One region of the Streptomyces sp. NPDC041796 genome, then DNA from elsewhere that is predicted to be linked to it. Evidence: riboswitches for the same ligand, from Rfam matches in the RefSeq annotation. Region 1 holds a riboswitch; each other region holds the start of a gene.
What was found. Region 1 has a riboswitch for cyclic di-AMP ahead of ACZ6C1_RS13175 (M23 family metallopeptidase). Riboswitches for the same ligand answer to the same signal wherever they lie in the genome.
Positions count from the first base shown of each region.

Region 2: linked by a shared signal. The riboswitch ahead of ACZ6C1_RS06025 (transglycosylase SLT domain-containing protein) and the one ahead of ACZ6C1_RS13175 (M23 family metallopeptidase) in region 1 are both predicted to bind cyclic di-AMP.
Region 3: linked by a shared signal. The riboswitch ahead of ACZ6C1_RS06390 (M23 family metallopeptidase) and the one ahead of ACZ6C1_RS13175 (M23 family metallopeptidase) in region 1 are both predicted to bind cyclic di-AMP.

Region 1 covers NZ_JBVJAH010000006.1:12,747-22,632, forward strand. The annotation lists gene ACZ6C1_RS13150 (MFS transporter) at 1-516, shown strand, start outside; gene lhgO (L-2-hydroxyglutarate oxidase) at 589-1,815, shown strand; gene trmB (tRNA (guanosine(46)-N7)-methyltransferase TrmB) at 1,881-2,645, shown strand; gene ACZ6C1_RS13165 (PrsW family intramembrane metalloprotease) at 2,768-4,093, shown strand; gene ACZ6C1_RS13170 (aldo/keto reductase) at 4,310-5,254, opposite strand; gene ACZ6C1_RS13175 (M23 family metallopeptidase) at 5,376-6,482, opposite strand; cyclic di-AMP (ydaO/yuaA leader) riboswitch at 6,494-6,628, opposite strand; gene ACZ6C1_RS13180 (PP2C family protein-serine/threonine phosphatase) at 6,885-8,063, opposite strand; tRNA gene ACZ6C1_RS13185 (tRNA-Met) at 8,212-8,285, opposite strand; gene ACZ6C1_RS13190 (hypothetical protein) at 8,710-8,982, shown strand; gene ACZ6C1_RS13195 (tyrosinase family protein) at 8,979-9,886, shown strand, end outside.
Region 2 covers NZ_JBVJAH010000002.1:580,186-590,071, forward strand. The annotation lists gene ACZ6C1_RS06015 (SpoIIE family protein phosphatase) at 1-2,675, shown strand, start outside; gene ACZ6C1_RS06020 (helix-turn-helix domain-containing protein) at 2,755-3,396, shown strand; cyclic di-AMP (ydaO/yuaA leader) riboswitch at 4,017-4,182, shown strand; gene ACZ6C1_RS06025 (transglycosylase SLT domain-containing protein) at 4,187-4,963, shown strand; gene ACZ6C1_RS06030 (peptidoglycan-binding protein) at 5,809-6,696, shown strand; gene ACZ6C1_RS06035 (polyamine aminopropyltransferase) at 7,580-9,181, opposite strand; gene ACZ6C1_RS06040 (DUF350 domain-containing protein) at 9,189-9,626, opposite strand; gene ACZ6C1_RS06045 (DUF4247 domain-containing protein) at 9,701-9,886, opposite strand, start outside.
Region 3 covers NZ_JBVJAH010000003.1:41,844-51,729, reverse strand. The annotation lists gene ispG (flavodoxin-dependent (E)-4-hydroxy-3-methylbut-2-enyl-diphosphate synthase) at 1-52, shown strand, start outside; gene dxs (1-deoxy-D-xylulose-5-phosphate synthase) at 76-1,956, shown strand; gene ACZ6C1_RS06410 (aspartate aminotransferase family protein) at 1,953-3,338, shown strand; gene ACZ6C1_RS06405 (XRE family transcriptional regulator) at 3,400-4,083, shown strand; gene ACZ6C1_RS06400 (DUF6126 family protein) at 4,103-4,219, shown strand; gene ACZ6C1_RS06395 (tyrosine-protein phosphatase) at 4,223-5,035, opposite strand; cyclic di-AMP (ydaO/yuaA leader) riboswitch at 5,676-5,839, shown strand; gene ACZ6C1_RS06390 (M23 family metallopeptidase) at 5,842-6,762, shown strand; gene ACZ6C1_RS06385 (SGNH/GDSL hydrolase family protein) at 6,921-7,715, shown strand; gene ACZ6C1_RS06380 (TetR/AcrR family transcriptional regulator) at 7,761-8,390, opposite strand; gene ACZ6C1_RS06375 (MBL fold metallo-hydrolase) at 8,604-9,776, shown strand; gene ACZ6C1_RS06370 (serine hydrolase domain-containing protein) at 9,790-9,886, opposite strand, start outside.

The DNA of each region.
Region 1 (9,886 bases):
CGGGGCCTGGCCACCGCACGGACCATGTCCTTCTTCCGGCTGGTGGAGGCGCGCGCCCACGCCAAGGCGGGCGACGCGGCGGCGGCCGGTGCGGCGCTGCGGGCCGCGGAGGGGTGGCTGGAGCGGTCGAGGGAGGGCGACACGGACCCGACCTGGCTGGGCTTCTACTCGTACGACCGGTTCTGCGCGGACGCGGCGGAGTGCTACCGGGACCTCAAGGCGCCGCTCCAGGTGCGCCGCTTCACGGAGCAGGCCCTGTCGCGGCCCACGGAGGAGTACGTCCGCTCGCACGGTTTACGGCTGGTCGTGAGCGCCGTGGCGGAGCTGGAGTCGGGCAACCTGGACGCGGCCTGCGCGGCCGGCACGCGCGCGGTGGAGGTGGCCGGGCGGATCTCGTCGGCGCGGACGACCGAGTACGTACGGGACCTGCTGCACCGGCTGGAGCCGTACGGGGACGAGCCCAGGGTGGCGGAGCTGCGGGAGCGTGCGCGGCCCCTGCTGATGGCCCCGGCGTGAACCGCGTCCCACCGTGTCCCACCTGTGTTTAAGGCCATTGTCAGTGGGCCAGTGCACTATCTGGGGTGGGAGGTGGCACAGGTGTCCGCGTACGGCGGTAAGGGTTTCGACCGTTTCGACTGCGACGTGCTCGTGATCGGCGGGGGGATCGTCGGGCTGTCGACGGCGTACGCGGTCTCGCGCGCCGCCCCGGGGACACGGGTGGTGGTGCTGGAGAAGGAGCAGGGCCCGGCGCGCCACCAGACGGGGCGCAACAGCGGGGTGATCCACAGCGGCATCTACTACCGGCCGGGCTCGCTGAAGGCGCGGTACGCGGTGCGGGGCGCCGCGGAGATGGTGAAGTTCTGCGCGGAGTACGGCCTGCCCCACCAGGTCACCGGCAAGCTGATCGTCGCGACCGAGCGCGCCGAGCTGCCCCGGCTGCACGCCCTGGTCCAGCGCGGCCGGGAGAACGGCATTCCGGTGCGTGAGCTGGGACCGGCGCAGATCACCGAGTACGAGCCGCGGGTGCGGGGCGTGGCCGCGATCCACGTCGGCACGACCGGGGTGTGCGACTACGGGGCGGTGGCGGCGCAGCTGGCGGAGGCGTCCCGCGCGGACATCCGGTACGGGGCGGAGGTCGTCGCCGTGGACCGGCGCCCCTGGGGCGTCGCCGTGCGGACGGCCGACGGGACGATCGTGCGGGCCGGGGTGCTGGTGAACTGCGCGGGGCTGCACTGCGACCGGGTGGCGCGGCTCGCGGGCGACGACCCGGGCATGCGGATCGTGCCGTTCCGGGGCGAGTACTACGAGCTGGCCCGGCCGGAGCTGGTGCGGGGCCTGGTGTATCCGGTGCCGGACCCGGCGTTCCCGTTCCTGGGCGTGCACCTCACACGCGGTATCGACGGGGGCGTCCACGTGGGGCCGAACGCGGTGCCCGCGCTGGGCCGCGAGGGGTACGGCTGGTCCGTCGTCAGGCCCCGGGAGCTGGCCGGCACCCTGGCGTGGCCGGGCTCCTGGCGGATAGCGCGCCGCCACTGGCGGTACGGGGCGGGCGAGCTGCACCGGTCGGTGTCGAAGCGGGCGTTCACCGAGGCGGTGCGGCGGCTGCTGCCGTCGGTCGGCCCGGAGGACCTCCACCGCGCCCCGGCGGGCGTGCGTGCCCAGGCCGTGCTGCGGGACGGCACCCTGGTCGACGACTTCCTGATCCGCGAGGCCCGCCGCACGGTCCACGTGCTGAACGCCCCGTCCCCGGCGGCGACCGCCTCCCTCCCCATCGGCCGCGAGGTCGCCCGCCGGGCCCTGGCGCACCTGGGCTGACCGGCCACCGCCCGACCGGCCGCCCGGGGCGGCCCACCGTGGAGGCGCCGTAGAATCGGGGCATTGTGTCTGAGTCCCGTGAAACCGCCGCCCCCCGCCGGCCCAAGGGTGAGCCCCGCTTCCCCGAGGGCCCCGCGCCCGACCCCGCCGGGTCGCACTTCGAGCGGCGGATCCGCAGCTTCCAGCCCCGCCGCAGCCGCGTCACGCCCGGGCAGGGCGACGCCCTGCGACGGCTGTGGGGCGTGTGGGGGCTGGACATCGACGGGCAGCGCACGCTCGACCTGGACGAGATGTTCGGCGGGCTGCCGGTCGTGCTGGAGATCGGGTTCGGGATGGGCGAGGCGACCGCGCAGATGGCCGCCGACGACCCGTCGACCGGCATCCTCGCGGTGGACGTGCACACTCCCGGGCAGGGCAACCTGCTCTCCCTCGCCGAGAAGGCCGGCCTGACCAACGTACGGGTGGCCAACGGTGACGCGATCATCCTGCTGCGCGAGATGCTCGCCCCCGAAGCCCTCGACGGCGTACGCGTGTACTTTCCCGACCCGTGGCCCAAGAAGCGGCACCACAAGCGCCGGCTGATCCAGCCCGAGTTCCTGAACCTGGTGGCCACCCGGATGAAGCCCGGCGCCGTGCTGCACTGCGCCACCGACTGGGAGCCGTACGCCGAACAGATGCTGGACGTGCTGACCGCGCACCCCGACTTCCGCAACACCTCGCCGGACGGTGGCTACGCGCCGCGCCCCGCCTTCCGCCCGCTCACCCGGTTCGAGGGGCAGGGCCTGGACAAGGGCCACGTCGTGCACGACCTGCTGTTCGCACGCGTGTGACGGCCCGGGCGCGCGGCGGGTGACCGCCCGGGCGCGCGGCGGGTGACCGTGTGACGCGCCCGTCACCGTACTCATAGCAATACCGTCGCGGACTGTCAGTGACGGTCGTTAGGGTCGATCGCGTGTCCCATTCGTCTGCGCAGCACCAGTCGCCGTATCCGGCCGTCCCGGCGTACGAACCACAGCCGTCGTTCGACGCCGTGCCGGAGCGCGCCCGCTGGCGCTACAAACCCCGCCGTGCCTTCTGGCGCAGCAAGGTGGTGCGGGCCTCCGCGGTGGCCATCGTGCTCGCCCTGTGCGGGTTGGTGATCCTCGCCCTGGTTCGGGAGCAGACCGGCACGGAGGGCTTCCTGGTCGGGCTCGGCCTCGCCCTGCTGCCCGTTCCGCTGCTCATGGCCGCGTTCCGCTGGCTGGACCGGGTGGAGCCGGGCCCGTGGAAGAACCTGCTGTTCGCGTTCGCGTGGGGCGCGTGCGCCGCCGCGCTGGTCGCGATCGTCGCCAACACCTTCGCGACCCGCTGGATAGCAACCGCCACGGCCGATCCGGCGTCCGCCGACACGCTCGGCGCCACGGTCGTCGCCCCCATCGTCGAGGAGAGCGCGAAGGCGGCGGCCGTGCTGCTCGTCTTCGTGTTCCGCAGAAGGGACTTCACCGGGATCGTCGACGGCGTGGTCATCGCCGGGTTCACCGCGACGGGCTTCGCCTTCACCGAGAACATCCTGTACCTCGGCAACGCCTTCGGGGAGGACCAGCAGATCGGGGCGTCGGGGTTCGCGTCGGTCACGGCCGCGACCTTCTTCGTACGGATCGTGATGTCGCCGTTCGCGCACCCGCTGTTCACCGTGCTCACCGGCATCGGTTTCGGCATCGCCGCGATCACGGCGCGCCGCAAGAAGATACGCCGGGTCGCGCTGCCGGTGCTGGGGCTGACCCTGGCGATGGGCACGCACGCGCTGTGGAACGGCTCGGCGGCGTTCGGGCCGTGGGCGTTCTACGCGGTGTACGGGGCGTTCATGGTGCCCGCCTTCGGGCTGCTGACGTGGCTGGCCATCTGGTCGCGGCAGCGCGAGCTGCGCACGATATCCGGTGAACTCCCGGCGTACGCCGCGGCGGGCTGGCTCACGCCCGCCGAGCCCCTCGCGCTCTCCTCGATGCGGGCGCGCGGCCTGGCCCGGGGGTACGCGGCACGCTGCTTCGGCCCGGCGGCGGCCCGCGCCGTCGGCGAGTACGAGGCGTTCGCGACGTCGCTGGCGTTCCTCCGCCACCGGGCCCGCCGGGGCGCGGCGGGCCAGGACTTCGTGGCGCGCGAGCAGGAGCTGCTGCACCACCTGTGGCAGCGCAAGGAGATAGCCGGGCCGGCGCTGACGTACGCCGCGCAGGCCACCGGCCGGGTGTGGACGCCGCCCCCGCACCTCAACTACGGCGGCTACAACCCGTACCGGTACTGACGCGGGGCGCCCGTCGACGCCGCGAGCGGGGCACCCCCGTCGCCCCACCAGCGGGGACGCGCCCGTCGACGCCGCGAGCGGGCCCCCGCCGCCCAACCAGCGGGACGCGCCCGCCCAGCGGCTCCACTCGCCCGCGTCCCTCGACGCCCACCAGCAGGACGCACCCGTCGGCGCCCACGCGCAGGGCACCCCCACCAGCGGGACGTGCCCCCGGGGCTACGCGGAGGCGGCCGTCAGGGTCGCCAGCTCGTCGGCCGTCAGCTCCAGGTCGGCGACCGCGAGCAGGGCGGGCAGCTGCTCGACCGTGCGGGCCGAGGCGAGCGGCGCGGTGACGGTCGGGCGGGCGGCGAGCCAGGCGAGGGCGACGGTGGCCGTCCGGGCGCCGCGCGCCGCCGCGACGGCGTCCAGCGCGGCGAGGACCTTGCGGCCGCGCTCGCTCTGCAGGTGCTTGGCCGCGCTCCCGGCCCGCGCGCTGTCGACGTGCGTGCCCGGCCGGTACTTGCCGGTGAGGAAGCCGGAGGCCAGCGCGTAGTACGGCACGGCACCGAGGCCGGCGCGCTCGGCGGTGTCCTGGAGCGCGCCCTCGTAGGTGTCGCGGGAGACCAGGTTGTAGTGCGGCTGGAGCGCGGCGTACGGCGTCAGGCCCTCGCTCCCGGCGAAGTCCAGGGAGGCCTGGAGGCGTTCGGCGGAGATGTTGGAGGCGGCGACCGCACGGACCTTGCCCTCCTTCACCAGCTGGTCGAGGGCGGTGACGATCTCCTCGACCGGCACGGCCGGGTCGTCGAAGTGCGTGTAGTACAGGTCGATGTAGTCGGTGCCGAGCCGGCGCAGCGACTCCTCGGCCGCGGCCTTGATGGTGGTCGGGGTGAGGCCCTTGTACTGCGGGTGGGCACCGACCTTGGTGGCGACGACGACGTCGGACCGGTTGCCGCGCGCGGCCATCCACCTGCCGATGACGGTCTCCGACTCCCCGCCCTCGTTGCCCGCGACCCACGCCGAATAGCTGTCGGCCGTGTCGACGAAATTGCCGCCGGCGGCCGTGTACGCGTCGAGGACGGCGAAGGACTGCACCTCGTCGGCGGTCCAGCCGAAGACGTTGCCGCCGAGGGCGAGGGGGAAGACGTGGAGGTCGGACGTGCCCAGCTTGCGGAGAGAGGTCATGGGGTGGACCAACGTGCCGAAGAGGCGGGATATTCCGGGTGAGTGACGACGAAACCGGCAGCCCTGGCGTCGGGGGGTGTGCCGCCAGAGCTGCCGGGGTCAGAAGTTCCCGAGCCGGTGCTCAGACGGTGAGGCCCTTGCCGCGCAGCCAGGCCAGCGGGTCGATCCCGTCGCCGCCCGGCGTGTGCACCTCCAGGTGCAGGTGCGGTCCGGTCACGTTGCCGGTGGCGCCGACCCGGCCGATGGTCTCACCGGTGCCGACCGTCTGCCCGGCGCCGACCGTCATCGACGACAGGTGGCAGTACCAGACCTCCGTACCGTCCTCCAGCTCCAGGACGATGCGGTACCCGTACGAGCCCGACCATCCGGCCGACTTGACGGTGCCGCCGTGGACGGCCTTGGCGGGCGTGCCCGTGGGCGCGGCGAGGTCGAGGCCCGTGTGGTAGCCGGAGGACCACATGTTGCCGGCCTGGCCGTAGGTGGAGGTGATGGTGTACGAGGAGGTCGGCAGCGACCAGCTTCCGGCGAGCTCGGCCAGCCGGGCCTCCTCGGCGGCCTTCGCCTTGGCGGCGGCTTCGGCCTCGGCCTTGGCCTTCTCCTCGGCGGCCTGCTCGGCGGCCTGCTTCTCGGCGGCGGTCGCCTGCGCCTTCGCCTCGGCGGCGGCCTGTTCGGCGGCGGCCGTCTCCGCGGCCGCCTTCGCCGCGGCGTCGGCGGACGCCTGCTGCTGCTCGGCCTGCTGGAGGATGCGGGCGCGCAGTGCCTCGCCCGCGTCCGCGCCGCTCTGCTGCGCGGCGGCGTCGGCGGTCCCGGTGAGGGACGCGGCGGTGAGCGGCCCGCTGTCCGCGGGGGCCGTCTCGTCGGAATCACCGGCGTCCGAGTCGTCGGACATCAGGGAGCCGATGCCGGGCAGGGACTCGGCGTCGGGGAGGTTGTCCGTGACGACGTCCGGCAGGGATATGGAGACCGCGGGCTTGTCCTGCGCGGTGGCCATGCCTCCCGCGCCGACGGCCGCGATGACGCCGACGCCGAGGACGGTGGAGCTACGGGCGAGCCCGCCGCGCTGCTTGGCCACGCGGTGACGGCCGCGGACGGGGCGGACGGTCTCCTCGGTGGGGTTCCATTCTTCCCACTGCTGCCCGTTTACAGGTGCGGCGTCCGGGACACCCGAAGAGTTGAACGAGGCGATCGAGCCGTACGGAGCTTCGGGGGCAGGCCTGTTGGACGCCACGGAGGCGCACTCCTTTCCTTCCTTCTCGCCTACCGGGTTAGCTGACGGGTTCGGAGCAGGAAGGTCTCCTACGGGCCCACTTCGGCCCGATTCACCCCAAGGTGGTGGTTCCCCGGTTCCCTTGCGGAATTCGGCGCACGCGCACGGTGCCGTCTCTTGCGACGGCTGGGACGACCGCGCTGCGTTATCGAACGTTAATAGACGGGGGCTCCGGATTCCAAGCCGTTCCTAGTGATCATTAAGCGGACGGGCCCCGGACGTACCGGTGCACACACGGGCACAGCCGGGCGAGTTGACCGCGCATCAGAAACATTCACCGACCACAGTACTTCTGACGGTTTATCAGATGTTATGCGCAGTGACACGCGTCGACTACGCAGCGTGTCGAGCGGCCGGGCGCGGTCACGACACGACCGGAACCGTCCGGCGCCGCTCCGGCTGCCCCTGGGCCGGCCGGCCGACCGCCAGCAGCGCCAGGTCGTCCGTCGCCCCGCCGCCGGTGTGCCTCCGTACGTCGGTCACCAGCGCGTCCAGTACCGCGTCGGGCCCCGGGAAGAGCCGCCCCGCCAGCCGCGCGACCGGGTCGTAGAACACTCCCTGCGCGTCGCGCGCCTCCGACAGCCCGTCCGTGTAGAAGAGCAGCGTCGCCCCCGCCGGGTACGGCACCTCATGCGCCCGGTCCGGCCACGCCCCCAGGTCCGCCATGCCCAGCGGCAGCGCGGGCTCGGCCTGCTCCAGCAGTTCGGCGCGCCCGTCCGCGTACAGCATCAGCGGCTCCGGGTGCCCCCGGTCCACCACCCGCACCACCTCCGCCCCGCGCGGGATCTCCGCCAGCACCGCGGTGGTGAACCCCTCGACGGCGTCCAGCCCGTCCCGCCGCGTCCCCTCCCGGGCCAGTGCCCGCTCCAGCCGCTGCGCCACGCCCTCCAGCGAACTCTCCTGCTCGGCCGCCTCCCGGAACGCCCCGATGACCACCGCCACCGTCTCGACCGCGCCCATGCCCTTCCCGCGCACGTCCCCCACCACCAGCCGCACCCCGTACGGCGTGTCCTGCACGGCGAAGAGGTCTCCCCCGATGAACGCGTCCGCCTGCGCCGCCTCGTACCGCGCCGCCACCTGCAACCCGCCGATCCGCTCGGCGGGCGTCGGCAGCACGGCCCGCTGCGCGGTCTCGGCGATCACCCGGGCCGAGGCGAGCCGCTCACCACTGCGCCGCACGACCCGGTTGATCAGCAGCGCGAGCACGGCGACCACCACCACGGTGAGGATCTCGGTGAGGGCCCGCACCTCGCCCAGCGTTCCGCTGCCCAGGTGCAGGCCGAGCACGGCCAGCACGGCGCACAGACCGGTCAGCACCGTCATACGGGCGGCGAACAGCGGCGCCGCGACGAGCGGGGCGGCGGCGAACAGCGGTACGGCGGTGAACTGCGGCGGGGTCGACACGCCGTACACCACACCCCCCGCGATCAACAGCGCGGGCAGGGCGCACACGAACCTCCGGGCCCGCGGGGCACCCTCCCGCCGGTCGCCGCCGTCCCGCGCTCGTCGCCCCACCACTGGTCTCCTGCCGGGTCCACCCACGGCTGCGGACGGTACCGCGCCGCACCCGGCCCGGCCGGAGCCGCGCCGCCCGGCGACCCGCCGTCCGCCGACCGAGCGACACACGACGCCGGCCGGTCCGGGAAAGACGGAAGGCCCGGTGCGCAATGCACCGGGCCTTCGTCTTCAGTAGCGGGGACAGGATTTGAACCTGCGACCTCTGGGTTATGAGCCCAGCGAGCTACCGAGCTGCTCCACCCCGCGTCGGTGAACACCACCCTACGCCATCCGGAGCACGATCCCTAACCAATATCCCTGGCAGCTCCCCCCGAGGGGACAAAACGGCCCCGCCGGTCCCCGCGTGCGGCATCGCTCCCGGACGGCGGCGGCAAGACGGCTCGCCCACCGCCGGAAGGAAGCCGGCCCGGCCCCGCACCCGCCACTTCCCGAGCAGGACGGAGAAATCCGTCCCGCTTCCCCGGCGAAATGAAATTGCAGAATCAATCAATAGGAGCGGAAACCGGAATTCGCGGAGTGTCACTCCTTCGCGATTCAGGCCCTGGTCGGCCTGTGTCGATCATTCAGACACCTCTTGGGGTACCGCATACTCGGAAAGCCGATACGAGCCTCTCGGCCACTGCGGCACCCAGTCGACCCCTCACACCGTGCGGAGCCCAACGGAGGAAGCATGAACAGCCCGATCGCTGACCAAGTCGTTGCAGCGCCGACCTATCTGGCGGATATCCGCTTCTTCTTCCGGCCCAAAGACGTGGCCCATATGGCCGCCAAGGGAATCGAGCTCGGCACCTATGAAGGGGTGAAGAGCAACGCGCTCGCAATTCACGCACAGACCGCTCCGCCAAACGCTCTGATGCCCCGGACGCAGCGGGACAATGGAGTACCGAACGCTCGCAGACGTTCCGCAACTGGATCGTCAACGGATGTCCGCTCGGTACGGTGACGCCGGTCGAGCCGCCGGCGACCGGGCAGCCCACGGCACGGCTGCGCAAGGACGTCACGAAGCTGAGCGATGCCGAGTTCGACCTACTGGCGACGGCGTTCACCGGCCTGATGGACCGCGACCCGAGCGATCCGGACAGCTACTTCGCCCTGGCCGGGCAGCACGGCCTCCCGAAACGCTGGTGCCTGCACCACGAAGACCGCTACAACCCCTGGCACCGCCAGTACCTGCGGGTGTTCGAAGACGCCCTGCGCTCCGTCCCGGGCTGCGAGGGGGTGACGATTCCCTACTGGGACATCTCGACCATGCTGCCGGACCGGCTGCAACAGCCGCCGTTCGACTCGTACACCCTGCCGGCCGATCCCGGCGTCAACGCGACGCCACAGCCCGTGACCGGATACTTCCCGTACAAGACCGAACGCTTCCCCGCCACCGAAATCGCACAGAACGTGACGAACTTCGGGGTCCTGGACGACATTGCCACGTCGCTGACCCAGTCGTTGTGGGGCGAGTCCAATGTGAACGGGTACCAGGACTTCTCCATCCAGGCCCACGACGGTGGCCACGGATCGATCGGGCCGACGATGGGCGACCAGAATGTCGCCTCCTTCGACCCCGTGTTCTGGTTCTTCCACTGCAACCTCGACCGCCTCTGGCTGAGCTGGCAGACACTCGTGGGCGCCACCACGCTGACCGGATTCCGATCCACACTGGGGCAGAACACCGAGTGGCTCACGCCGCCGTTCAACGCTCTGCCACCGTTCAGCACCACCGCCGACCAGACGATCGAAACCGACGTCTCGTACGATCGACTGGAACTCGTCAGCCCGGTGGAGGGCGCGTTGGAGAATCTGTCCGGAAGCATCGATGCCTCCCACGCTTTCGCGTTCCGGAGCGGAAATCC
Region 2 (9,886 bases), on a different contig from region 1:
TGCGGTCGCTGCTGGGCGTACGCACGGTCGCCGGTCAGGTGCTGCTGCTCCAGATCGTGGTCGCGGTGCTGCTGATCACCGTGGCCGTGGTGGGGCTGGCGTTCCAGGCGCGCTACGACGGCGAGCGGGACGCGCAGAACCGCTCGCTGGCCGCCGCCGAGTCCTTCGCGGACGCCCCGGGCACGGTGGCGGCGCTCAAGGCCCCCGATCCGACCGCCGCGCTCCAGGCGTCGGTGCTCGAGGCCCGGGACGGCTCCGGCGTGGACTTCATCGCCGTGATGACGCCCGAGGGGAACCGCGTCGCCGACAACGACGCGTCGCTGATCGGCCGCCGCGCCGAGGACGTGGAGCGCGCCGCGGCGGGTACCGCGTTCACGGAGATCTTCGAGGGCGCGCCGAACGACGCCGCCCGGGCCGTCGTCCCCGTCACCGACGCCGACGGTTCGGTGGTGGGACTGGTGAGCGCCGGTGTCACGATCGAGAACGTCGGGGGCGCGTTCAACCGCCACCTGCCGGTGCTGCTGGGCTCCGCCGCCGCCGCGCTCGCGCTGGCGGTCGGCAGCTCGGCGCTGGTGAGCCGGCGGCTGAGCCGCCAGACGCACGGCCTCGGCCCCACCGAGATGACCCGGATGTACGAACACCACGACGCCGTTCTGCACGCGGCGCGTGAGGGTGTGGTCATCATCGGGGACGACGGCCGGCTGACGCTGGCCAACGACGAGGCGCGCAGGCTCCTGGGCCTGCCCCCCGACGCGGAGGGGCGCGCCGTCAGCGACCTCGGTCTGGACGAGGACACGGCGGAGCTGCTGAGCTCGGGCCGTGCGGTGACCGACGAGGTGCACCTGGCGGGCGACCGCCTGCTCGCCGTCAACACCCGGCCCACGGCCCCCTACGGCGGGGCGACCGGCACGGTCGCGACGCTCCGCGACACCACCGAGCTGCGGGCGGTGTCGGGGATGGCGGAGGTGGCCCGGGAGCGGCTGAAGCTGCTGTACGAGGCGGGGGTGCGGATCGGGACGACGCTGGACGTGGTGCGGACCGCCGAGGAGCTGTCGGAGGTGACGGTGCCCGGGTTCGCGGACTTCGTCACGGTGGAGCTGCTGGACCCGGTCCTGCGCGGCGAGGAGCCGTCGGGCAGGCACACGGAGATGCGGCGCACGGCGGTGGCCGGCATCCACGACGACCACCCCCTCCAGCCGGTGGGCGACCTCATCAGGTTCGCCGTTCCCACGACGCCGATGGCGGCGGCCCTGGCGAGCGGGCACGCGGTGCTGGAGGCCGACCTGAACGTGGCCCACGGATGGCGGGCGCAGGACACCGCGGGGGCCGACGAGGCTCTCGCGTACGGCATCCATTCGCTGGTGACGGTGCCGTTGCAGGCGCGCGGGGTGGTCCTGGGCATGGCCAACTTCTGGCGTTCGGAGCGGGCCGAACGGTTCGAGGAGGAGGACCTGGCCTTCGCGGAGGAGGTGGCCGCCCGGGCCGCCGTAGCCATCGACAACGCCCGTCGCTTCACCCGCGAGCACGCCATGGCGGTCACGCTCCAGCGGAGCCTGCTGCCCCGCGTCCTGCCCGAGCAGGGCGCGCTGGACATCGCGTACCGCTATCTGCCGGCGCAGGCGGGGGTGGGCGGCGACTGGTTCGACGTCATCCCGCTGCCCGGGGCCAGGGTCGCCCTGGTGGTGGGCGATGTGGTGGGGCACGGACTGCACGCCGCCGCCACGATGGGCCGGCTGCGGACGGCGGTGCACAACTTCTCGGCGCTGGACCTGCCGCCGGACGAGCTGCTGGGACTCCTGGACGAGTTGGTCACCCGTATCGACCAGGAGGAGGGCGCGGACGGCAACGGGGAGGGCATCACGGGCGCCACGTGCCTGTACGCCGTCTACGACCCGGTGTCCGGCCGCTGCAGCATGGCCACCGCGGGGCACTTCGCCCCCGTGGTCGTCCTGCCCGACGGCACCCTGGACTGCCCCGAGGTGCCCGTCTTCCCGCCCCTGGGCCTGGGCGGCCTGCCGTTCGAGACGGCCGAGATCCAGCTCGCCGAGGGTTCCCAGCTCGTCCTCTACACCGACGGTCTGATCGAGCACCGGGACCGGGACGTCGACGCCGGCCTCGAGCTGCTGCGCGAGACGCTGTCGGGCCATCGCGGCCGTACGCCGGAGGCGACCTGCCAGGCCGTGTTCGACGCCATGCTGCCGCCGCACCGCCGGGACGACATCGCGCTGCTGGTGGCCCGCACCAATCTGGTCGACCGCACCCGGGTCGCCGACTGGGACGTGCCCAGGGACCCCTCCGCCGTCGCACGTGTGCGTTCCGCGTGCGGCCGTCAGCTGGAGGAGTGGGGACTGGAGGAGGTCGGGTTCACGACCGAGCTGATGCTCAGCGAGCTGATCACCAACGCCATCCGCTACGGCTCCGAGCCGATCCATGTGCGGATGCTGTACGAGCGCTGCCTGATCTGTGAGGTGTCGGACGGCAGCAGTACGTCCCCGCACCTGCGGCGCGCGGCGACCACGGACGAGGGCGGCCGGGGACTGTTCCTGGTCTCCCAGCTCGCCGAGCGGTGGGGCACCCGGTACACCCCCACCGGGAAGGTGATGTGGACCGAACAGTCCCCCACCGCGGGGGCCCGGATGCCGACGGAGCTGCTGCTGGACGACGTGTCCTGGTGACCTCGGCGGGTCCGTCGGACGGTGCCGGAACAGCAAACTTTGTTGCCGTCGGCGGCGGGGGCGCGGTGCAATGAACGGCATGGAAGAGCAGTCGGACGCCATCGCCAGGACCCTGACCCAGGTGGGCCCGCGCCTCAAGCGCCTCCGTACGGAGCGCGGCGTGACCCTGGCCGCGCTGTCGGCGGCCACGGGGATCTCCAAGAGCACCCTGTCCCGTCTGGAGTCCGGCCTGCGCCGCCCCAGCCTGGAGCTGCTACTGCCGATCGCCCAGGCACACCAGGTTCCGCTGGACGAGCTCGTGGGCGCGCCCGAGGTGGGCGACCCGCGCGTCCGCCTCACGCCCAGGACCGTGCACGGCAACACCGTGCTGCCCCTGACCCGGCAACCCGGCCCGCAGCAGGCCTTCAAGATGGTGCTCCCCGCCGACCGGAACACCCCCCAGCCCGTCACCCACGAGGGCTACGAGTGGCTGTACGTGCTGTCCGGGCGGCTGCGGCTGGTCCTGGCCGAGCACGATCTGGTGCTGGGGGCGGGCGAGGCGGCCGAGTTCGACACCAGGCTGCCGCACTGGTTCGGCACCACGGGGGACGGCCCCGTCGAGGTGCTCAGCCTCTTCGGCCGGCAGGGCGAGCGGATGCACGTGCGCGCCAGGCCGCGCCGCGCGGGTGGCGCGGCGGAGGGGAACGGGGCCACACGCGGCCGGTCGTCCGCGTCCGCGTGATCATCCGGTGCCGGGGGCCGGAGGCTGCGCGACCGAACGCCGGGCCGATGACGCGCGTGTCCATCTCGACGGCCCTCCCCCACGGCCCGTCGCGCAACGCGCCGAACAGTGCCGCGTCCGTGCCGGCGGACGCGCTCCGCACACTCCGCGGCGTCGTACGGCCACGGTGATGGACGAGTTGTGCACGCATACGCCCGCGGTCGCGCCACCGGGCGGGCACGAGGTCGGCGGGGCCGGACTTCACTGCGTCCGGCGCGCCCGGGCCCGCCACCTGGGAGCAACCGGCGGCCGGGTCGGCGTCGGCACACCACGAGACCCTTGCGTCCCTTTTCTCCGTTATGCAGGTTTGGCGGCAATCGCCTTTGCTGCTCACATTGCGGGGAAAATGCGTCACTTATGGGCTCTGGTTATCACGCGTGATAAGTATCACCGCGCAGGACTGGCACACAGGGGCTCTTCAGGCCTGATTCCCGGTTGTTTGCAGCAAAGTTGACGGTTCACCACCGGCCGGAAGGCGGTGGAAAGCGGGTCGGGCCGTGAAATTCACGCCTTGTTCCGCCAGGCCCGTCTCGCTTACGGTCCCCTCAATCCGGATGGACCGCCGAATCCTGCCGCCGTCCGGAAACCCCACACCCACTCACGTACGTACGGCAGGAGCGGGGGACCCAGGTAAGCCGCCGACCCGGAGCACACCGGATCGGCTAGGGGTGAAGTCGCGCTGATACCGCGACCGGGCATCTCCAGCCCGAACCCGACAGCTCACCTCGCAGGCGACGGAGAGGAATTCGCCATGCCCGCAAAGGGTAAGCACCGTCGTCCCAAGAACAGTCCGCTCGCCCGCCGTTTCGTCGCCGCGGGCACGGGCGGCGCCGCACTCGCGCTGCCCCTGATGGGCGCCACCGCCGCCGAGGCGGCGCCCAGCGCGGCGTACTCCGTTACCGCCGGCGTCCCGGCCGCGGCCCCGGCCGCCACCGCTGCCGCCGCCAAGAAGGCCGCGCCCACCACGTACTCCGTCGTCGCGGGTGACTCCCTCTCCAAGATCGCGCGGGAGCACAAGGTGAGCGGTGGCTGGAAGAAGCTCTACGAGGACAACCGGAAGGCCATCGGGGCCGACCCGTCCCTGATCCGCCCCGGCCTCAAGCTGACGATCGGCGCGAAGGCGGCCGAGCGCGCTTCGGCGCCCGAGCGAGCCGACCGGTCCGCCGAGCGGAAGGCCGCACCGGCCGCCGCCAAGGCGGCGACGTACCCGGACAACCTCGACGGCTGGATCCGGGAGTCGCTGGACATCATGGCCAAGCACGGCATCCCCGGCACGTACGAGGGGATCCACCGCAACATCATGCGTGAGTCCTCGGGCAACCCGCTCGCCATCAACAACTGGGACATCAACGCCGTGAACGGGACCCCCTCGAAGGGGCTCCTCCAGGTCATCGCGCCGACGTTCGAGGCCTACCACGTGCCCGGCACGGCGACGGACCCCTACGACCCGGTCGCCAACATCACCGCCGCCTGCAACTACGCGGCCGACCGGTACGGCTCCATCGACAACGTCAACGGTCCTTACTGATCCACACGCTTTCCCCGCTGGGGCCGGCCGCTCGAACGCGGCCGGCCCCAGCGGCGTTCGGCCCTCGCATTTCCCGTGGGAGTCCGGTGGAGTTCCGCGGGAGCAATGCCGTATGTCTCGCCAATCGGACACAAGACGGCGCGCCGAGCCGTCTGCCATTCGGCTTGTTTACCACCCCTCACCGAATTTTCTTGTGAAACGTTGGCGAACGGGGTCTCCATATCGATCTTCACTGTCCCGCTGACCTCGCCGAACGGCTTCAGCCGAACTCCGCATACCGCAAGCACCCGTTGACCGAAAGGGTGCCTTGACCGTGACTCCGCGCCGAACGAGACTCCCCACAGGCACCCATGCATCAGGAGCCACAAGCAGACGCGTATGCCAATGGCCCTGCGAGACCGATATCGCACGGGGTGTGTGACGGGGGAAAGACCTGAAAACGCGGCGCTCGTTTCCATGATCCACGCGTGCTCCTCCGCCCCGTTCCTGCGGCGCCGGGACCACCGGGTCGCGGGCGGCCGGGGTCACCAGGCGCGCTGAAGACCCGGGGCGGCGTGCTGCGGATCGAGGAGGGCCGCTGGCTGCCGCTGGAGGACGGTGTCGAGATCTGCCGGCTCCGAGCGGGATCGAGGTGCATCACGCGCCGCCGGCCTGGGTGTTCGGCGAGAGCTCGGTGTCCGATCCACGCCTGGCGTTCGGGCCGCTGTCCGGTCCGGTCCCCCGCCGCGGCGATGGAGGAGGCGAAGGCCACCGAGACGGGCGGTGCGCCGGCCGGTCCCCCCGCGCAGGGCGAGAACTGAACGAACCATCCCCACCGGACCATCCAACCGGAAAGGATCACCACGATGGCAACGCCGCTGTCCGCGTCCAAGCTTCTCAAGGCCCTTCGTGACGAGGGCCTCCAGGTCGTCGAGCACCGCAACTGGCGTACGCACAACCGCAATCACAAGGGCCCGTGGGGTCCGGTGCACGGGGTGATGATCCACCACACCGTGACCTCGGGCACCCAGAACTCCGTGAACATCTGCTACGACGGCCACTCGAGCCTGCCGGGGCCGTTGTGTCACGGGGTGATCGCCAAGGACGGGTCGGTCCACCTCGTGGGCCACGGCCGGGCCAACCACGCCGGTCTCGGTGACGACGAGGTCCTCCGGGCGGTGATCGACGAACGCCCGTCGCTGCCCGCCGACAACGAGGCCAACACCGACGGCAATCGGTACTTCTACGGGTTCGAGTGCGTCAACCTCGGCAACGGCACCGACCCGTGGCCGGCGGCACAGCTGGAGGCGATCGAGAAGGCGGCGGCCGCGCTCTGCCGGGCGCACGGCTGGTCGCACCGTTCGGTGATCGGGCACAAGGAGTGGCAGCCGGGGAAGATCGACCCGCGCGGGTTCACGATGGACTCGATGCGGGCCCGCATCGGACAGCGGCTCGGCGCAGCGCCGGACGGCCCGGCGAAGCCCCCGGCGCCGAAGCCCCCGGCATCGTACGAGCCGTTCCCCGGCGCCGCGTTCTTCACCCCCGGCCGGCGCAGCGCGATCATCACGGCCATGGGCAAGCGGCTGGTGGCGGAGGGGTGCGGGCGGTACGAGGTGGGCCCCGGCCCCGAGTGGAGCGAGGCCGACCGGAAGTCCTACGCCGCCTGGCAGCGCAAGCTCGGCTATGCGGGCAGTGACGCCGACGGCATCCCGGGGAAGTCGAGCTGGGACAGACTGAAGGTGCCGAACGTCTGAGCCGGGCCCCCGGGGCCCACGGGCCGAGGTACGGCGTTGTGGGCGCCGGGGGTGTGGCGGGAGGCGCGGCGGAAGACGTCACTGAAGGCGTTGGTGGAGGACCGGCCGCGGCGGAGGGCGACGGACGTCACGACATCGACGGCCCGTGCTGCCCGAGCCCGGCCGGGCGCACGAGCGCAGTTCGGCTACCTGAACGGCCGGCGCTCCGCCTCGTCACCCCCTGCTACCACTTCGCTGCACCGGGGGCGGAGCGCCGGCGGCAGCGGTCACGGCCCGGGCCGTTCCAGGCGGGGAAGACCAAGCACGAGTCGGCGCATCCAATTGCATAGATATACGAACTATGACAAACTCGCCCGTACCGCGTTGTACGAGGAGTTTCCCCGCATGGCCCACGAAGCCGATTCGACTACTCCCACCCCAGCTCTCCGCATCAACATCGCCTTGGCCCGCGACTGCCACGACTGCGGCGAATGGGGAACCGTGATCGATTCCCACGGTCACGACAAACCGTGCCCCACCTGCCAGCGACGGGACCGTGGATGACCCAACAAGGCCGGCGGCCGCCGCGCGTTGGGATTTCGGCACCGAGTTCGCCGGCCGCGGCGCGACCCCTGTCCTGGTGGGCGTCGACGTCGATGACGACCGCATCGGGGCGGTGCGACAGCGCTCGCGCGAGGATGTGTCCGTTTCCGCCGGACTCCGCGACGACCCTCATGTCGTCCTCGCGGTTCAGGAGCGCGGTGAGCGCCCGCGCAGCAGCCCGTTCCCCTCGGCCAGAAGAACACGGGTCACTGGCACTCCCTGCGGTAGGACCTGGCCTACGACGGATTGTCCCCGCTCGGGCCGGGACGCGCCGGTTCAGGAAGCCGTTCGGCGGGGCCGCTCAGTAGTTCTGCCATTCGTGGCGGGTGTACTCCAGCACCACCGGGTCCATCAGGGTGCTCGCCCGTACGTCCTGGGGGCGGCGGTCCACCGGGAAGACGGTGGCGGCCGTCAGGACGTCGTCGTCGAGGAAGCGCAGCGGCGGCGCGTCGGCCGCCAGGCGCAGAACCGGCGGCGGGCCGTCCGCACCGGGGGTGGCGAGGATGAAGCCCCAGTTGCCGAAGCTGGGGACGTCGACCTGGTACGGGGTGGTCGCGTAGCCGGCCTCACGGATGGTGGCGGCGATGGACCAGTACGACTTGGGCGCGAAGAACGGCGACCCGCCCTGCACCACGACCCGGCTGTCAGGGGTGAGGACACGGCCCAGCAGGTGGTAGAACTCCACGCTGTAGAGCTTGGCCAGGGCGGCGGTGTCGGGGTCCGGGAAGTCGATGAGGACCGTGTCGTAGCGCCGGGTGGCGTCCCGCAGCCAGGTGAAGGCGTCGGCGTGGACGACGGTCACCCGCGGGTCGTTCAGCGCGTGGCGGTTGAGGTCGACCAGCGGGGCGAAGGTGCGGGCCAGTCGTGTCATCGCCGGGTCGAGGTCGACCAGGGTGACCGTGTCCACGTCGTCGTACGCGAGCACCTCGCGGAGGGCCAGCGCGTCCCCGCCGCCCAGGACCAGTACGGAGGAGCGTTTCCCCGACAGTGCGGGGTGGACGAGCGCCTCGTGGTAGCGGTACTCGTCCACGGAGGAGAACTGCAGGTCGCCGTTGAGGAACAGCCGGGTGTCCGGCTGTCCGGTGAAGGCGGTGGAGCGGGTGACGACGATGTCCTGGTACGGCGTGGTCTCGGCGTGCACGATGGGGTCGCGGTAGAGCTGCTGGCGCGCCGTGACCTCGATGTCGTCGGCCAGGACGTACACCGTGGCCAGGACGGCGAGGACGCCTGCCGCCCCGGCCAGCAGCCCGTTGCGAACCATCGGACGGGTTTCGCGGCGGAAGATCCACAGGACGACGACGACCCCGGCCACCGCGTTGACCGCGCCCACCACCAGGGCGCCTTTGAGCTGGCCGAAGGCGGGCAGGAGCAGCAGCGGGAAGCACAGGCCGCCGACCAGCGCTCCGACGTAGTCCGCGGCGAACATGTCGGCCACGGCACTGCCGGCCTCCTGCCGCCGGATCCGCTGGAGCAGTGTCATCAGCAGGGGGATCTCGGCGCCCACGAGGAGGCCGACGACGAACGAGACCACCACCATGGCCGGCATGTAGAGGCGCAGCCAGGCGAACGCCACGTACAGGATGAGCACCGACAGGCCGCCGACGAGCGCCAGCAGGATCTCGACGAGGGCGAAGGCCCCGACCGCGCGCCGTTGCAGTGGCTTGGCGGCCAGGGAACCGATGCCCATGGCGAAGACCATGACGGAGATGACCACGGAGGTCTGCATCACGGAGTTGCCGATGAGGTAGCTGCCGAGAGCGGTCAGCGCCAGCTCGTAGACCAGACCGCAGGCCGCGCAGACGAACACCGCGAGCAGCAGCAGGAATCGCGTTCCGCGTGCGTGCGCCCGCGGCGGCCGGGGGCCTGCGGCCGGAGGGGTGCGGTCCAGGACGGTGGTGCTCATCAGGGGGTCACGACACGGCGGCGCCGACCATGAAGGCCGTGCCGAGGTACATGGCCGCCTGGACCCAGGCGGCGGGGTGGGGGCTGGTGCCGTTGTCGTCGAGCACGGCGTGTCCCAGGCGGCCGGGGGTCAGCAGACCGACGATGATGGAGATCAGTGTCATCACGGCGACTCCGGCGAGGCCGTACAGCAGGGTGCTGACCAGCCCCTCGGTGAGGCCCTGCTCGGATTCGCTGGCGCGGATGGACTGCTCGATGACCAGGCCGATGGCGACCGTCTGGCCGGCGAGGAGTACGGCGGCGCCACGGTTGCGCTCGGTCCATACGACGTGGACGAGCTTTCCGGGGGTGACGAGGTCGAGTGCGATGAAGCCGACCGCCATCACGACGAAGCCGACCAGGCCGTAGAGCAGGGCGGTGCCTGCCGACTCGAAGATCTCTGCCACGGTGTGCCTTTCGGGGTCGTCGTCGGGGAATGCGTGAGGAAGTGGGAAATCAGGGCGTGCCGGGCGGCCGGGGGTCACTTCCCGGAGCCGGGGCCCCCACCGCGGAACGCGGCGCTGTCGGGGTCCGGCCAGACGGATCCGATGTGGGTCCGCCAGCGGTGGTAGCCGGTGCGGTAGTCCGCCATCTCGATCAGGCTGCCCTTGCCGCTGATGTGCGGACTGATCGCGACGATGTCGTTGCGGTAGCGCAGGAACTGCTT
Region 3 (9,886 bases), on a different contig from region 1:
GATGGAGAAGGACGGCGTCATGTCGGGCGAACCCGCCGTCACCGTCAGCTGACCGCAGAAGAGAGGGGCCCGAGCGTGACGATTCTCGAGACCATCCGGGGGCCGCGCGACCTCACGGCGCTGGACGGCGCACAGCTCGACGAACTGGCCGACGAGATCCGCGAATTCCTGGTCCACGCCGTCGCACGGACGGGCGGCCACCTCGGCCCCAACCTGGGCGTCGTGGAGCTCACCGTCGCCCTGCACCGGGTCTTCGACTCGCCGGTCGACCGTGTCCTGTGGGACACCGGCCACCAGAGCTACGTACACAAACTGCTCACCGGCCGGCAGGACTTCTCCAAGCTGCGCGGCAAGGGCGGCCTGTCCGGCTACCCCTCCCGCGAGGAGTCCGAGCACGACGTCATCGAGAACTCCCACGCCTCCACCGCGCTGGGCTGGGCCGACGGCCTGGCCAAGGCCCGCGACCTGCGCGGCGGGACCGAGCACGTGGTCGCCGTCATCGGCGACGGCGCGCTCACCGGCGGTATGGCATGGGAGGCGCTCAACAACATCGCCGCCGCCAAGGACCGGCCCCTCATCATCGTCGTCAACGACAACGAGCGTTCGTACGCCCCGACGATCGGAGGCCTCGCCGGTCACCTCTCCACCCTGCGGACCACCGACGGCTACGAACGGTTCCTCGCCTGGGGCAAGGACGTCCTCCGCCACACGCCCGTCATCGGCCAGCCGCTGTACGGCTCGCTGCACGGAGCCAAGAAGGGCTTCAAGGACTTCATCGCGCCCCAGGGCATGTTCGAGGACCTCGGCCTGAAGTACGTCGGTCCGATCGACGGGCACGACATCGCGGCCGTCGAGGCGGCGCTGCGCCGCGCGAAACGTTTCCACGGCCCCGTCCTCGTCCACTGCCTGACCCAGAAGGGCCACGGCTACGGGCCCGCCCTGGAGGACGAGGCCGACCGGTTCCACGCCGTCGCCGCCATGGACCCGCTGACCTGCGCGCCGCTCACGCCCGCCGCCGGCCCCTCGTGGACGTCCGTGTTCGGTGACGCGATCGCCGAGATCGGTGCCGAGCGGCCGGACGTGGTCGCCCTCACCGCCGCGATGCTCCACCCCGTCGGGCTGACGAAGTTCGCCGAGCGGTTCCCCGACCGGGTGTGGGACGTCGGCATCGCCGAGCAGCACGCCGCCGTGTGCGCGGCCGGGCTCGCGACCGGGGGCCTCCACCCGGTGGTCGCCGTCTACGCCACCTTCCTCAACCGCGCCTTCGACCAGTTGCTGATGGACGTCGCCCTGCACCGCTGCGGGGTGACCTTCGTCCTGGACCGGGCGGGCGTGACCGGCGTGGACGGGCCCTCGCACAACGGCGTGTGGGACCTGTCCCTGCTCCAGGCCGTGCCCGGGCTCCGGATCGCCGCGCCGCGCGACGCCGACCAGATGCGCGCCCAGCTGCGCGAGGCGGTGGACGTACGGGACGCGCCGACCGTGCTGCGCTTCCCGAAGGAGTCGGTGGGGCCCGCCGTACCGGCCGTTGGGCGGATCGGCGGGATGGACGTGCTGCACCGGGCGGACGAGCCGGACGTGCTGCTGGTGGCCGTCGGTGTCATGGCACGCGTCTGCCTCGGGGCGGCCGGGCTGCTCGCCGAGCGCGGCATTCGCTGCACCGTCGTCGACCCGCGCTGGGTGAAGCCCGTCGACGAGCGGCTCGCCCCGCTGGCGGACACGCACCGGCTGGTCGCCGTCGTCGAGGACAACAGCCGCAGCGGTGGCGTCGGCTGGGCGGTGGGGCAGGCGCTGCGGGACGCCGGAGCCGACGTACCGCTGCGGACCTTCGGCATCCCGGAACAGTTCCTGGCACACGCCAAGCGCGGTGAGGTGCTGGCCGACATCGGGCTCACCCCGGTGGAGGTCGCGGGACGGATCAGCGGAGCGCTGGCAGGCAAGGAGAACGAAGCATGAGCAAGAAGTTCGACCTGGCGGCACTCCTCGCCGACCGGGGCGCGGAGGGGTACGACCTGCACGCCCGCCACCTCAATCCGCAGCTTCCGCGCATGCTTCAGACGATCGGTTTCGACAAGACGTACGAGCGGGCCGAGGGCGCCTATTTCTGGGACACCGAGGACAACGACTACCTCGACATGCTCGCCGGCTTCGGCGTCATGGCCCTGGGCCGGCACCACCCCGTCGTACGCAAGGCACTCCACGACGTCCTCGACGCGGAGCTCGCCGACCTCACCCGCTTCGACTGCCCGCCCCTGCCGGGGCTGCTGGCCGAGAAGCTGCTGACCCACTCCCCGCACCTGGACCGGGCGTTCTTCTCCAACAGCGGCACGGAGGCCGTGGAGACCGCGCTGAAGTTCGCCCGGTACGCCACCGGCAGGCCGCGCGTCCTGTACTGCGCCCACGCGTTCCACGGCCTGACCACCGGCTCGCTCTCCGTCAACGGGGAGAGCTGCTTCCGCGACGGTTTCGACCCGCTGCTGCCCGACACCGCCATCGGGCTGGGCGACCTGACCGCGCTGGAGCGGGAGCTGAAGCGGGGCGATGTGGCCGCCCTCATCGTCGAGCCCATCCAGGGAAAGGGTGTGCACGAGGCGCCGCCCGGCTTCCTCCGCGCCGCCCAGGAACTGCTCCACAAGCACAAGGCGCTGCTCATCGCCGACGAGGTCCAGACCGGCCTCGGCCGGACGGGCACCTTCTACGGCTACCAGCACGAGGACGGTGTCGAGCCGGACCTGGTGTGCGTCGCCAAGGCACTGTCGGGCGGATATGTGCCGGTCGGTGCCACGCTCGGCAAGGACTGGATCTTCAAAAAGGTCTACTCGGCCATGGACCGGGTGCTCGTCCACTCGGCCAGCTTCGGGTCGAACGCCCAGGCCATGGCGGCGGGCCTGGCGGTCCTGTCGGTCCTGGACGACGAGGAAATCGTGGCCAACGCCCTGACGACCGGCGAGCTGCTGAAGTCACGGCTCACCGCGCTCGTCGACCGCTACGAGATGCTGCACGAGGTGCGCGGCCGGGGCCTGATGATCGGTATCGAGTTCGGCCGCCCGTCGTCACTGGGCCTGCGCAGCCGCTGGACGATGCTCCAGGCGGCCCGCAAGGGGCTCTTCGCCCAGATGGTCGTGGTGCCCCTGCTGCAACGGCACCGCATCCTCACCCAGGTCTCGGGCGACCGGCTGGAGGTCATCAAGCTGATCCCGCCGCTGATCATCGGGGAGCGGGAGGTCGACCGGTTCGTGGCGGCGTTCACGGCGGTCATGGACGAGGCGCACAGTGGCGGCGGACTGATGTGGGACTTCGGCAGGACACTGGTGAAGCAAGCCATGGCCAACCGCTGAGCTGCTTTGCCTCAGAGGCAAGAAATTTGCCCCGGAGGAAGGTTCCTGGCGCAATGGGGCCATGAGCACCTTCCCCGAAGCCTCCGCGGACCCGGGCCGACCGGGCGCGGAACCGCCTGGCGCCTCCGGGCCGGCCGGTGCGGCGGACGACGCCGAGGCGGTCGGCCTGGTGCCGGACGTCGCGCCCCAGCTACGGGCGCTACGGCGGCGCCGGGGGCTCACCCTGGAGGCCGCGGCGCAGCGAGCCGGGCTCTCCCCGGCCCACCTGTCCCGTCTGGAGACCGGCCGCCGCCAGCCGTCCCTGCCGATGCTGCTGGGTCTCGCCCGCATCTACGGTACAACCGTCTCCGAGCTTCTGGGCGAGGTGCCGCCGGAGCGCGACCCGATCGTCCGGGGCGGGCGGGCGGAGCCCGCCGAGGCGGACGGCTGGGTCTACCACCAGGCCGGCGGCCCCGGGCGGGCGATACAGGCGCTGCGCGTCCAGGTCCCCTACGCGACGCGGGACGATCTCGTGCGCGTACACCCGGGGGAGGAGTGGCTGTACGTCCTCGACGGCCGGGTGCGGCTCGCCCTCGGGGAGGCCGTGCACGTCCTCGACCCCGGGGACAGCGCGCACTTCGACTCGCTGACCCCGCACCGTATCGGCGCCGCCACACGCGGCGGGGCCGAGCTGCTGTTCGTCCACACCCTCATGCAGAGCGCCGCCGCCGACCTGTGCCTCGGCGCGGGCGCGCACCGCCGCTGACCCGATCGGAGAGATCACCATGTCCCAGGAACGGACGTTCCCCCGAGGCCTCGCCGTCCGGCTCTTCGCCTACCTGGTGGCGGGCCACCTCTTCGCGGCCTTCCTCTACCTGCTGTTCGCCCTCGGGGCCGAGTAGGGCCTAGCTCTCGTCGAGGAGGCGCTCGCGCAGCCGCTCCCTGGTCTCGTCGCTCAGCTTCAGTCCTTCGGTCAGGTAGCGCTCGGTCGAGCCCCAGGTCTCCTCGATCGTCTCGAAGGCGGCCGTCAGGTAGTCGATGCGGGCTTCGAAGAGCGGGCTGAGCAGCTCCATGACCTGCGGCGACATACCGGCCGGGGAATTGTCGCTGCGGCGCACCTTGTAGCGGCGGCGCGGGTCGTTCGACTTGAGGTAGTCCTCCTCGATCGCCTCGCGTTCGACGCCGACGGCCAGCAGGGAGACCGCGATGGAGAGCCCCGCCCGGTCCTTTCCGGCCGCACAGTGCATCAGGGCCGGGACGCTGTCCTCGGCGAGCGCGTGGAGCACGCGGCTGTGCTCGGCCGTGCGCTCCTTGATGATCATGCGGTACGAGGCCGTCATCCGGGCCGCCGCCTTGCCGTCCGCCAGTATCGAGCGCAGCTGGTCGAGGTCGCCGTCGCGGACCATGGTCCAGAACTCCGCGCCGTCGGCCGGGTCGGAGAGGGGGATGTTCACATTCCGGACGCCGGGCAGCTCGACGTCCGGGCCTTCCAGCTTCTGGTCGGCGGCGTTGCGGAAATCGAAGATCGTGTGGAGGCCGAGGCCCGCCAGGAAGGCGGCGTCCTCGCCCGTGGCGTGCGCGAGGTGGCCGCTGCGGTAGAGCCTGCCGTGCCGCACCCGTCGGCCGTCCACGGTCGGAAGCCCGCCGACGTCCCGGAAGTTGCGCACTCCGGTCAGCTCGGGCTCGATCGACGGGACCTGCGGCAGCTGCTGCGTCACGGGGGCTCCTCCGTGTATGAGGTCGGCGTCGGCCCGCCGACGATGTCGTGATCCGACGATACGACATTGGTTCGTCCCGCAATCAATCTCCGTGCACGTCGCACATTCGTTGCCCTTGTCCCAGGTCGGCGACCGGTGAGGCGCACGAGACGCCCCTCGGGCCGGGCGGGGCCTCTCGCGGGCCCGGCCGGCGGGGGGTGGGTGCGACCCACGGGTGCGAAGGGGCTGCCGCGTACACGGTGGCCCACTCCACCTGTCCGTCTTAATGGTGATTTGTCCGACTGGCGTCGAGACCGGTGCGATCGCCGTCCGGCCGTGAGTCTGGAGGGATTGAGAAGGCTCGTCAAGGAATGGCGCTTCTGTCCGTATTGGGGGATTAGGTATAACGTGCCCTGGTCGTAAGGGAGATGAACCGGACCGCGTGAGCAGCGTCATAACCGTGACCGTCCGTGGCGGGAGGCCGTTCATAAATCCCTTGCCCAGAACGGGAATACATGATCCGTAATCCACGGAGGGTGACCGGAATTCCATGACCGCCGCACCGCCGGAAATGCCCCGGAGAAAACAGCGGCTTGTTCACGCCGACCCCACTCGCTTACGGTCACGGCAATCCGGCCGGACCGCCGAATCCTGCCGCCGGTCGGAATTCGCACCCACCCACGTGTGGCAGGAGCGGGGGACCCAGGTAGTACGCCGGTCCCGGAATTCCGGGACCGGCTCGGGGTGAAGTCGCGTCCATGACGCGGCCGGACAACTCCAGTCCGAACCCGACAGCTCACCTCGCAGGCGCCGGAGAGGAAATCGCCATGCCCGCGAAGGGTAAGCACCGCCGTCCCAAGTCCAGCCCCATCACGCGTGGTTTCGTCGCCGCCGGTACCGGTGGCGCCGCCATCGCCATCCCGCTGCTCGGCGCCACCGGAGCGCACGCCGCGGAGAAGGCCGCCCCGGCCACCGCTCCGCAGCAGGCCGTGACCGCCGCGGCCACCGCCGCCAAGGCCGCCCCGAAGGCCGCGTCGGCGCAGAAGGCCGCGCCGCGCACGTACACCGTGGTCGCCGGTGACTACCTCTCCAAGATCGCCCACAACAAGAACGTCAAGGGCGGCTGGAAGAAGCTCTACCAGGACAACCGCCAGGTGATCGGCGAGGACCCGTCCCTGATCCACCCGGGCATGAAGCTCACCCTCGGTGCCAAGTCCAAGGCCGCCCCCGCGAAGGCCGCCCCGGCGAAGCCCAAGGCGGACGACACCCGCACCGAGAGCCGCGCCTCCCGCTCCGCCGCCAAGGCCGAGGCCCCCGCCCAGTCCGCCCCGAAGACCAGCGGCTCGGGCTTCACCGCCCCGGTCGACGCCGGTGTCACCACGCCCTACCGCGCCTCCGGCTCCAGCTGGTCCTCCGGCTACCACACGGGCGTCGACTTCGCCGCCTCCTCCGGCACGAGCGTCAAGGCCGTCGGCGCGGGCACCGTCGTCTCGGCCGGCTGGAGCGGCGCGTACGGCAACGAGGTCGTCATCCAGCACACCGACGGCACCTACTCGCAGTACGCCCACCTCTCCTCGCTGTCCGTCTCCTCCGGCCAGAGCGTGAGCGGCGGTCAGCAGATCGGCCTGTCCGGCTCCACCGGCAACTCCACCGGCCCGCACCTGCACTTCGAGATCCGCACCAGCCCCAACTACGGCTCGGACATCGACCCGCTGGCCTACCTCCGCCAGCACGGCGTCTCCATCTGACGCCTCCGCGGCGAAGCGCTCCGCCCGGCACCGCCTCCCGGTGCCGGGCGGAGCCGTATTCCGGGCTTGGGTGAATCTTGACCGGTGGCAAACATCACCCCCCGTCAACCTCTCCTACGGTCGCGTAGGTCACATCCCGGGGTGAAAGATGTGCTCCCGTGGCAGACGATTCGACATTCAGAGACAGTGACGTATTCGGGTCGTACGCGGCGATCGGTGACAGCTTCACCGAGGGCGTCGGAGACCCTGGCCCCGGCGGAACGTTCGTCGGCTGGGCGGACCGCCTTGCGGTGCTGCTCGCCGACCGGCTGCCGGAGCCCGAGGAGTTCCGGTACGCCAACCTCGCCGTACGCGGGCGTCTCCTCGACCAGATCGTGGAGGAGCAGGTCCCGCGCGCCAAGGAACTCGCCCCCGATCTGGTGACGTTCTGCGCCGGCGGCAACGACATCATCCGGCCCGGCAGCGACCCGGACGACGTCGCCGAACGCTTCGAACGGGCCGTCGCCGACCTGACGTCCGCGGTCGGAACCGTCCTGGTGACGACCGGCTTCGACACCCGCAGCGTGCCGGTGCTGCGCCGGCTGCGCGGCAAGATCGCCACGTACAACGGGCATGTGCGCGCCGTCGCGGACCGGTACGGCTGCCCGGTTCTGGACCTGTGGTCCCTCAAGACCGTTCAGGACAGGCGCGCTTGGGACGACGACCGGCTGCACCTGTCTCCCGAGGGACACACCCGCGTCGCCCTGCGGGCCGGTCAGGTCCTGGGCGTGGATGTCCCCGCCGACCCCGACCAGCCGTGGCCGCCCCTGCCGCCGCGCGGCCCCCTCGAACTCCGCCGCGACGACATCCAGTGGGCGCGCGAGTACCTGGTCCCGTGGATCGGCCGCCGGCTGCGCGGCGAATCGTCCGGCGACCACGTCTCGGCCAAGCGACCGGACCTGCTGCCGCTGTAGGTCCCGGGGCGGGGGAGCGGGACGGGCCTCACCGGCCTCACGGCCTCACGGGCCGGAGACCGCCGGAGTTCCCGACGGGGCTTCCGGGTGGCCGAGTTCGCGGGCGAGGGCCTCGTCCGCCCACGCCAGCATGCGGGCACGGGAGAAGGACGCCGCGTACGCGGTCATCTGCACGGCCAGACCGTCCAGGAACGCGGTCAGCCGCCAGGCCGCCGCCGCGGGATCCTCGCAGCGGAACTCGCCCGCCGCCGCACCCTCCGCGAACACCTTGGCCAATGCCGCCTTCCACTGCCGGTCGAGGTCCTGGGCGACCTCCCGCAGCGCGGGTTCCCGGAGGGCCGCCGCCCAGCCCTCGATCCACAGGCGCCACCCCTTGGCCCGGCCGGTGGGCGCGTACCAGTGCACGGCCGCCCGCAGCCGGCGGACCGCCGACGTACGGCGGCCCAGCAGCCGGCGCAGGTGGGCGAGATCGCCCTCGGCGGCGTACGCGAAAGCGGCCGCGACGAGCTTCTCCTTGGTCGAGAAGTGGTACAGGACCAGCGCGTTGCTCACACCCAGCGCGGACGCCACGTCGGCGATCCGCACCGCCACCACACCCCGCGCCTCGATCTGCTCCACGGCGGCCCGCAGCAGCTCCTCCCGCCGCTCGGCCACGCTCAACCGCACTCTGCCCACGCCGCCACCCTAGGCGGTCCGCGGGTACGCCGGGTGTCCGTCGCGTCACCGCTGCGTCACCGGGACCGGAGCTCGCCGCGGTTCCCGCCCGTCGAGCCGAGCGCGGGAAGGGACCTGGGCCGAGCATGGATGTGACATCGCGCTCGTGGGGCCCGGCCCCGTGCTGTCACACCCCCCGCCCATAATGGAGGGACCCTCACCACTGGAGGTTCCGTGAGCCGCGCCGGCATCCCGCACCAGCTCCGTTCCCACCTGCGTTCCCTGCGGCCCACCGCCTTCGGCGTGGACTCGACCGGAGAGCGGATGGAGCGGATCCGCCGCTCGCCGAACTTCGTGGACGGCACGTTCCGCAACCCGGTGGGGACCCGGCACAGACCGTCCGGCTCCACCATGGAGTTCGCGAAGATCTACTTCGAGAAGGAGTCACGGGCCCGCCGCGCCCCCGCCGGGACCATCCCCGTGCACTCCACCACCGTCGCCGACCTCGCCGAGCCCCCGGCCACCGGACTGCGGCTCACCTGGATGGGACACTCCAGCGTGCTCGCCGAGATCGACGGCCACCGGGTCCTCTTCGACCCGGTCTGGGGCCGGCGCTGCTCGCCGTTCTCCTTCGCCGGTCCCGGGCGGCTGCATCCCGTGCCCCTGCCGCTCGCCGCGCTCGGACCGGTCGACGTCGTCGTCATCTCCCACGACCACTACGACCACCTCGACCTCCCGACCATCCGCGCCCTCGCCGCCACGGACGCGCTCTTCGCCGTGCCGCTGGGCGTCGGCGCGCACCTGGAGCACTGGGGCGTTCCCGCCTCCCGGCTGCGGGAACTGGACTGGAACGAGTCGACGGAGGTCGGCGGCCTGCGGCTGACCGCCACCCCGGCCCGGCACTTCTGCGGCCGAGGCCTGCGCAACCAGCAGCACACGCTCTGGGCGTCCTGGGTGGTGGCCGGACCCGAGCACCGCGTCTACCACAGTGGCGACACCGGCTACTTCGACGGCTTCCGGGACATAGGCGCCGAACACGGCCCGTTCGACGCCACCATGATCCAGATCGGTGCCTACAGCGAGTACTGGCCCGACATCCACATGACTCCCGACGAAGGCGTGCGGGCCCATCTCGACCTGCAGGGATCCACACCGCACGGCGTGCTGCTCCCGATCCACTGGGGAACGTTCAACCTCGCCCCCCACCCCTGGGCCGAACCCGGCGAGTGGACCCGGGACGCCGCCGGGGAAGCCGGGCAGGCAGTGGCGCTTCCCCGCCCCGGCGAACCGTTCGAACCCTCCGGCACGCTCCCCGTCGACCCCTGGTGGCGAGCGGTGTCCCACCCGATGCCGCACCCGTGGCGTCGGCCCCGGCCGGCGGAGGTCACCGTCGAGGCGGACGCCTAGTCGAGGCGGACGCCTAGGGCCTGCCGTAGACGGCCACCATGATCTTCATGGCCACCTCGTTCATGTCCTGGCCCTTGGCGTCCGTGGAGTTCACGCTGTAGACCATGGTG